4 regions of the Vibrio sp. CB1-5 genome follow, and region 1 is predicted to be linked to each of the others. Evidence: predicted binding sites of a transcription regulator. Region 1 holds the regulator's gene; each other region holds the start of a gene.
What was found. The regulator PurR, encoded in region 1, represses purine synthesis genes. The targets are predictions, from matches to a motif close to TNANGNAAACGTTTNCNTNA.

Region 1 (2,210 bases):
GCCTCAATGTACATTGGCACTTCTGGCCTACTCAATGACCAGCCTGCACAAGATATGGCAGATCTGCTCGCCGAGCACGGTATCGCGGTAAATAAAGATCTCAATGAGCCTGCGGACCACCTTGCCATCGAACTCGATTTTTTAGGTAACCTCATCATCCGTTCGAACGAGTTGGAAAACGACACACATATGAATGATGCACTGCACGAACAAGCGGACTTCATCAATACTCATCTAATGAGTTGGTTACCTCAGTTTGTTAAGAAGTGCCAACAGTTTGATGAATTTGGTTTCTACTCTGCTGCTGCTCTCCTCTTACACGCCTTCTGTCAGTTAGACCTGACCTACCTTACGGATGAAAACGACTAACTACGATTTCAACGAATAGGCGCAACACACACTAAAGGTGCAAACATGGTTTTCAGTCATCTGAGTCAATTTTGCGCCTTAGTTATAAATTTGTGGGATAAATGATTGCCAGCTCACTAAGCTGCGACTACAATCCGCCGTTTAAATGCAATCGCCCATTGGTATTACAGAAAGTCACCTCCACTTAGGTGTCAATATTGAGCTTTGAGCTCAATTTGTCGATTCTACTTAGGCTTGCATACACTTGCCGGTTTCCGCTTTTGCATCCGTTTATTCACAAAAGCGCTGGAACCACTAAAATTAAAGCGGCACAAACGTTTACTCACTAATTCAATAAGCCGCGACTTATAGGATATCACTATGGCAACCATTAAAGATGTCGCCCGACTTGCTGGCGTTTCCACGACCACAGTATCCCACGTAATTAATAAAACTCGCTTTGTTGCAGAAGCAACACAAGAAAAAGTGATGGCTGCCGTCGATGAACTTAACTATGCGCCTAGTGCTGTTGCTCGTAGTTTGAAATGTAACTCGACTAAAACCATTGGTATGTTGGTTACCCAATCGACAAACTTATTCTTCTCAGAAGTGATCGATGGTGTAGAAAGTTACTGCTACCGCCAAGGTTATACCCTGATTCTGTGTAACACAGGTGGTGTTTACGAGAAGCAGCGCGACTACATCCGAATGCTAGCGGAAAAACGCGTAGATGGCATTTTGGTAATGTGTTCTGACTTGACTGAAGAGCTTCTTGAGATGCTTGACCGTCACGCCGACATTCCAAAAGTGATCATGGATTGGGGTCCAGAGAGCTCTCAAGCCGATAAGATCATCGATAACTCAGAGGAAGGTGGCTATCTAGCGACTAAGTTCCTGATTGAGAAAGGTCATACTGACATTGCTTGCCTAAGTGGTCACCTAGAAAAAGCGGTATGCCAAGAACGCATCATCGGCTACAAACGCGCGCTAGCGGAAGCAGGCATAGAGATGAAAGAAGATCGCATTCTAGAAGGTAACTTTGAATGTGATACTGCGGTTATCGCTGCTAACCGCATCGCTGCAATGGAAGAGAGACCAACGGCCGTATTCTGTTTTAATGACACAATGGCATTTGGATTGATGAGTCGCCTGCAACAGCTTGGTGTGCGCGTACCTGAAGATATCTCTGTTATCGGTTATGACAATATTGAACTGGCTGAATACTTTTCGCCACCGCTGACAACAGTGCACCAACCGAAGCGACGTGTTGGTAAAAATGCCTTTGAGATTCTACTAGAACGAATCAAAGATAAAGGTCACGAAAAACGCATTTTCGAAATGCACCCAGAAATTGTAGATCGTGACTCTGTCAAAGCCCTAACCTAACGCTGACAAAAGTGCCGATTTCGGCACTTTTTTTTGATCTCCATTCAAACTTTTCCACTGCTTATGTCAATTTTTTTATTCACCTTGAGGCACAAATAACCAAACATTATTTGAACCAAGATCACATTTCCAAAAATCTACAATCAATCACTTACATAGTTTTCCTATATGCTATATGTGTCACGCACAGGGCAAACCATCTGAAAAGGTGGGACGCAAAGCCTCCGGCCTAAACCAATTTTATTGATAGGTAGCGGGGTTGCCGATGGCAAGGGAAAAGACTCAGTTATAGCGGCGGCTTAACAGAGCTCTGACACCCGTTTGCTATACTCTCGGACCTGATTTTGGTGACACAATCAATAACACCGAGAAAAGAATAAGCATGGACAATCCTATACTAAAAGATTCAATGCAGTTGTTCGCTCAGCTTGGAAGAGTAAAGTCTCGATCCATGTTCGGCGGATTTGGCATCTTCG
Region 2 (2,210 bases), on a different contig from region 1:
AGTCGTTGCGATGTTGCCTTGACGAGTAATGCCTTCAAGTAGGTCACCTTTGGTAATGCCGGTCGCTGAGAAAACGACGTTGTCGCTACGAGCCATATCTTCCATACGCAGCACGACGTTTGCTTCAACACCCATTTCAGCACAGCGCGCGAGTTCACCTTGGCCAGCGGTGCGGTTTTCTTCTATATCACCTTTAACAACGTGACGTGGCAGTAGTCGGCCGTTCATGTCACCATCAAGTGCGCGGATAACCGCAGCAGAGACTACACCCTCTGGCGCGCCGCCAATACAGTACATCACATCCACTTCGCTATCTGGCATACATGTTAGGATAGAAGCGGCAACATCACCATCTGGCACAGCGAAAACGCGAACCCCCATCGCTTGCATCTCTGCAATGACGGCGTCGTGTCGTGGCTTAGCAAGTGTTGTCACTACCAGCGTATCTAGGGTTTTACCTAGTGCAGCTGCGATGTTTTTTAGGTTTTCAGTCAGTGGTTTATTAAGATCAATCACGCCTTTCGCGCCAGGCCCCACCACGAGTTTTTCCATGTACATGTCTGGCGCTTTCAAAAAGCTGCCTTTTTCACCGGCGGCAAGCACTGCAAGAGCATTGGATTGGCCCATCGCCGTCATGCGAGTTCCTTCGATAGGATCAACAGCGATGTCGACAGCATCACCGCCAATACCCACTTGTTCACCGATGAACAGCATAGGTGCGTCATCGATTTCACCCTCACCAATAACGATTTCGCCTTCGATATCGGTCTTGTTCAGTAGGCTGCGCATGACCTCCACCGCTGCACCATCGGCAGCATTTTTGTCGCCTCGGCCTAGCCACTTATAGCCTGCTAGGGCGGCACCTTCGGTAACTCGTGAAAAAGCCATTGCTAAATCGCGCTTCATACTGACTCCAATCTAATGAAAATTGACAAATGATTTACGGCGCGAATTCTAGCATATCAAAAGGGAAACGTTTGCCTTTTTCTCTGTTCGGACGCGATCTTGTCGCTAAAATCTTGAATGATTGAGCATCGTGACAAACAAAACTTTGCTCTGTTGTGCTTGGTAGGTAAAGCTTGGGTGAGTTTGCGGCGCTTTTTTGACCGAATAGTGAAAAATCTGCAATATAGAGCGTGTCTATCTTCTCTAGGCTGAGTAGAATGGGGCACTATAGGATGAAGCATTTTCATTTCACAGGATTAAACAAGGGTAGGCCGAGATGTCTTTTGAAGTACTGGAACAACTAGAAGCAAAAATTCAAACTGCAGTGGACACAATCGCTCTTCTTCAGATGGAAGTTGAGGAATTGAAAGAAGAGAAAGCACAACTTGCATCGCAAGCTGAAGAACTACGCAGCAGCCGTGAAGAACTTGAGCAAAAGTCTGAGCAGATGCAACGTGAGCACAGCCAATGGCAAGAGCGCATTCGCAACCTACTAGGTAAAATGGACGAAGTAGAGTAATTGTCTACTTAGCCAATATGCATGACTGAAAAGCACTCAAATTGAGTGCTTTTTTTGTGTCCGTTGGTCTAACCAGTGAATCTCACAATCTATTAACTTTTCGTGTACTAGTTCAAGACGTATACTAAGTCTAACTAGGGAAAGGAAAAGTTAGAATGAAAACACGTGACAAAATCGTCTACGCCGCCCTCGACTTGTTCAATTCAGATGGCGAGCGCAACGTGACAACCAACCATATTGCGGCGCACATTGAGATCAGCCCAGGCAATCTCTACTATCATTTCCGAAACAAACAAGAGATCGTTCGTGAGATTTTTGCCCTCTATTCGCAAGAGCTTATTGAGCGATTTACTCCGGTACAAGGTCAGCAAGAGAGCTTGGCGCTACTAAAGCATTACCTAGACTCCATTTTTACGCTGATGTGGAAGTACCGTTTCTTCTACGCTAATTTGCCGGAAATTCTCCAGCGCGACCCAAAGCTGCACGAAGAGTACATTGAAGTACAAGAGCGCCTACAAGGTAATCTGATTAATATCTTACGTGCTTTTGTTGAGTTGGAGTTACTGACGCTAAATGAGAAAGAGCTGAAGTCTTTAGTGACGACATTGCACATGATGGCGGTCGGTTGGCTAAGCTATCAGTCGGCGATGTCACCACGTACCAAGATTACGGAAGAAGTCATTCAGCAAGGCATGCTGCAGATGATCCATGTGGTGAAACCACTGGCAACCTCAAGAGGTAAGGA
Region 3 (2,210 bases), on a different contig from region 1:
CACTTTAATGTTTTCATCGTCGATCGGAATGATAGTACAAGGAATATCCTGTTGACGATAACGGGTTTTTACTGTGCATTGTAACGGCTGCGTGATCACTTGGCGATCGACCCAGTGCAGTTGCGAAGCGCGAAGTCCATTAGATTTTAGCAGCGGGTGATCAGCACCTTGTACCGCGATAAGGACATTACGTTTCAGATCTTTCTCTGCAACGTACCAAGGCTCTTCGTTGCCACCGCCGCCTTTTTGGCCGCCAATATGCAGACCTTTACGTTGACCAAGCGTGTGGTACATAAGACCTTGGTGTTCACCGATTTCTTTGCCTTCAGGCGTCTCAATTTTACCCGGTTGTGCTGGCAAATAGCGAGACAAGAAGTCTGTAAATTTGCGCTCACCGATAAAACAAATACCTGTAGAGTCTTTTTTCTTGGCCGTAATCAGACCTTGCTCTTCAGCAATGCGTCGTACTTCTGGCTTCTCAAGTTCACCCACAGGGAACAAGCTGCGCGCGACTTGGTCGTGGCTTAACGTATAAAGAAAGTAGCTTTGGTCTTTATTGCTGTCTAGGCCACGTAACATTTGTGGCGCTTCACCGTTCTCAGGGAAAGTGCGGCTTACATAGTGCCCCATGGCAATATAATCAGCATCTAGCACTTCATCTGCAAACTCTAAGAACGCTTTAAACTTGATTTCTTTGTTACAAAGAATGTCTGGGTTTGGCGTACGACCCGCTTTGTATTCGGCAAGGAAGTATTCGAAAACATTGTCCCAGTACTCAGCCGCAAAGTTGATCGTGTGCAGGTGGATGCCTAGCTTGTCACAAACCGCTTGTGCGTCGGCAAGATCTTCCGCTGCTGTGCAGTATTCCTCGTTATCATCTTCTTCCCAGTTCTTCATGAACAGGCCTTCTACTTGGTAGCCTTGCTGTTTCAGAAGATAGGCAGAAACAGAGGAGTCTACACCGCCGGACATCCCGACAATCACTTTCTTTTGGCTGTTATCAGACATGTATAAATACCACCTAATTAAATTGGACGCCGATTCTAGCAGAAACCAAACTAGCAATACAGTTCCGCGAGTTGAATCACACTTTTATAAACCCCTCAAATGCGTCCTAATAGGGAGAAAAACAAGGTTTATAACAAAAAAATTGATACGTAAACGTTTGCTAAAATTGCGTATGTTGCCGAGGTAATCTATACAGAGGTAGAATCGCCGCCCTTAACCCTTCTTATTTACTTATGACGAAGACAACCGTATGAAATTCCCAGGCCAAAGAAAGTCAAAGCACTACTTCCCTGTCCACGAGCGAGATCTGCTTGTTAGCCAATCGCAGATCAGCAAGAAGATGTCACGTACGCACATCATTGGTATTGACCAAACCTTGGTGGATATTGAAGCAAAAGTCGACAGCAGTGTGATCGATAAGTTTGGCCTAAGTAAAGGGCACTCGTTGGTTATTGATGACCAAGCGGCGGAAGATTTATATAACGAGTTGAAGGATAAAGAACTGATCACCAATGAATACGCTGGCGGAACCATTGGTAATACCTTGCACAATTATTCTGTATTAGCAGATGATAAATCGGTGCTGCTTGGCGTTATGAGTGCTGATATTAAGATTGGTAGCTATGGTTACCGCTATCTGTGTAATACGTCGAGCCGAATGGACCTTAATTATCTTCAAGGTGTGGAAGGGGCAATTGGTCGCTGCTTTACCTTGATCACTGAAGATGGCGAACGTACTTTCGCAATTAGTGAAGGACAGATGAACCAACTTCGCGCAGACAGTATTCCTGAAAAAATCTTCAAAAAAGCGTCGGCTTTGGTTTTAACCGCGTATTTGGTGCGTTGTAAAGATGGCGACCCAATGCCAGAGGCAACAATGCAAGCAATTGAGTACGCCAAGAAATATAATGTCCCAGTTGTATTAACGCTTGGTACACGCTTTGTTATTCAGGACGATCCTGAATATTGGCGTGATTTCTTGAAGCAACATGTTTCTGTTGTTGCCATGAATGAAGATGAAGCGGAAGCGCTCACCGGCGAAAAAGACCCACTAGCTGCTTCAGATAAAGCGCTTGATTGGGTTGATTTAGTGCTTTGTACTGCGGGCCCTGTCGGCTTGTACATGGCAGGTTATACAGAAGATGCATCTAAACGTGAAACGAGTTTACCTCTATTACCTGGCTGTATTGCTGAATTCAATC
Region 4 (2,210 bases), on a different contig from region 1:
TCTTTAACAAGTTTTGGACCGTGGTAGATGAAGCCAGAGTAAACCTGTACTAACGAAGCGCCAGCCATTAGCTTCTCTTTTGCAGACACGTACGAGTCAATGCCACCAACACCAATGATTGGAAGCTTACCATCAAGGTTCTTAGCTAATAAACGCACTACTTCTGTACTGCGGGACTGCACTGGACGGCCGCTCAAGCCACCAGCTTCATTGGCGTGCTTCATACCTTCAACGACAGAACGATCCAATGTGGTATTGGTTGCGATCACACCATCAATTTGGTTTTTGATCAACGAATCGCAAATCTGACTAATCTCGTCGTCACTAAGATCCGGTGCAATCTTTAGTGCAAGAGGTACATATTTACCATGTTTTTCAGCCAGTTCCTCCTGCTTCGTTTTCAACTCAGCAAGTAGTTCATCCAAAGCTTCGCCGTATTGTAAAGTACGCAGCCCAGGAGTGTTAGGAGATGAAATGTTCACCGCAATGTAACCCGCGTGCTCATAAACCTTCTCCATACAGATAATGTAGTCTTCAGCACCCTTCTCAATTGGCGTATCTTTGTTTTTACCAATGTTGATACCGATGATACCGTCGTATTTGGCTTTTTTAACGTTCTCCACCAGATTATCAACACCCAGGTTATTGAAACCCATGCGGTTGATAATGCCTTCCGCTTCTACCAAACGGAACAGGCGTGGTTTATCGTTACCTGACTGTGGGCGTGGTGTTACCGTACCAACTTCAACAAAACCAAAGCCCATTGCGCCGAATGCTTCAATACATTCGCCGTTTTTGTCTAGACCTGCAGCTAGACCGACAGGGTTTTTAAACGTCAAACCCATGCATTCTACTGGTCGATTTGGTAATTGTTGGCGATAAGCGAGATCAAGTGGTGTGCCGGTGAAGCGCTTGAAGTTTTGAATAGCGAGATCGTGAGCCTTTTCGGCATCAAGTTGGAAAAAGCCAGTTCTGGCAAGACGGTAAAGCATTGTGCCTCCGATAGAAAACCCGTGTAAACGGGGCGGTATTATTTACTGATTCGCCTAAACATGCAATCAAGATTTGTCTTTATCGAAAAAAAGCAAACGTTTCGCATAAGATTTCATCAAATTAACGTTACCCCGTCACTAAACTAGTCGCTGGATTAAAAAAAAGCGCCCCAAAGAGCGCTTATTTTTATGATATCAGGCAGTTAACCTATAGACTATTTGCACAATTCAAGTTCAACAAACTGAGTTCACGCAGTGCGACCGAGAACTTAGCGAACTCGTGTACATTCCCCACTTTGAACTCATTGAGAATATTTTCCCAACGTTGAAGGCTATGTGTATTAGTCTCCATCCAGTTATCAAGTGACAGGATCACGTCATCTGAATCTCCCCCACAACCACATCGCAGTACTTGAGCAGTCAATAGACGTTGCTGCCAATCAAGATCTTCACGGAATGCCGCTCTTGCCAATGCTTGCCAGTTGTTATCAACTGCTTGGCCGTTGATTTGATTCAAGAACCAATGCAGTGATAGACGATCGCCTAAGTGGAAGTACAGTTTCGACGCTCGTTCAACATCAAAGCTTGCTTCAGCTGCAATTTCGGCAATATCAACTGCAGAAAGTAAGCTAGACAAACGCGACACATAGTTCGCCAGTTCGCTACCTACCCCTTGCTCAACCCAAACTTGAGCTAGTTCATGATGCTCTTCGACTTCTTCGGCCACCAAACATTTCTCAAGTGTTTGCTCAACTTTAATAACGTCTTCACGATAACGAGCGACCAACTCTTCAACCGACTGCTTACCTGGACGGTTACGCAAAATCCAACGCGCCAATCGACGCAGCGTTCTACGAACGATAAACAACAGTTCATACTGTGCTTCCGAGCTCGCGACATTATCTAACTTTCTAATTTGCTCGAAAGTATAAGCAAAACCATAGATTTCACGAGATGCCGCGTACGCATTGGCAATGTCGACCACGGTCGCACCTGTTTCTTCTTGCAAGCGAGTCACAAAATTACAGCCCATCTCGTTAACCATTTGATTTGCAAGCATAGTTGAGATTATTTCTGCACGCAGTGGATGATTTGGCATACTTTCTAAGTAGTTACGGCGTAACTCTGATGGGAAGTATTGGGTCAGTTGTTGCTGATGATATGGGTCATTGGCGATGTCATCTGTCACCAACTCTTCTTTCAGCACCATTTTACCGT

Region 2: a site for PurR is predicted at 966-985, ahead of glpX (class II fructose-bisphosphatase). Genes of this name have one in related genera too.
Region 3: a site for PurR is predicted at 1,154-1,173, ahead of ACJB0T_RS10415 (inosine/guanosine kinase). Genes of this name have one in related genera too.
Region 4: a site for PurR is predicted at 1,081-1,100, ahead of pyrD (quinone-dependent dihydroorotate dehydrogenase). Genes of this name have one in related genera too.

Annotation. Positions count from the first base shown of each region.
Region 1 is NZ_JBJHPB010000007.1:78,068-80,277, reverse strand. Features, by position in the region: gene torD (molecular chaperone TorD) at 1-369, shown strand, start outside; gene purR (HTH-type transcriptional repressor PurR) at 730-1,734, shown strand; cyclic di-GMP riboswitch class I at 1,915-2,001, shown strand; gene ACJB0T_RS07340 (TfoX/Sxy family DNA transformation protein) at 2,117-2,210, shown strand, end outside.
Region 2 is NZ_JBJHPB010000013.1:24,628-26,837, reverse strand. Features, by position in the region: gene glpX (class II fructose-bisphosphatase) at 1-906, opposite strand, end outside; gene zapB (cell division protein ZapB) at 1,223-1,465, shown strand; gene ACJB0T_RS11120 (TetR/AcrR family transcriptional regulator) at 1,621-2,210, shown strand, end outside.
Region 3 is NZ_JBJHPB010000011.1:98,582-100,791, reverse strand. Features, by position in the region: gene mnmA (tRNA 2-thiouridine(34) synthase MnmA) at 1-1,008, opposite strand, end outside; gene ACJB0T_RS10415 (inosine/guanosine kinase) at 1,259-2,210, shown strand, end outside.
Region 4 is NZ_JBJHPB010000001.1:60,376-62,585, forward strand. Features, by position in the region: gene pyrD (quinone-dependent dihydroorotate dehydrogenase) at 1-992, opposite strand, end outside; gene ACJB0T_RS00195 (NAD-glutamate dehydrogenase) at 1,201-2,210, opposite strand, start outside.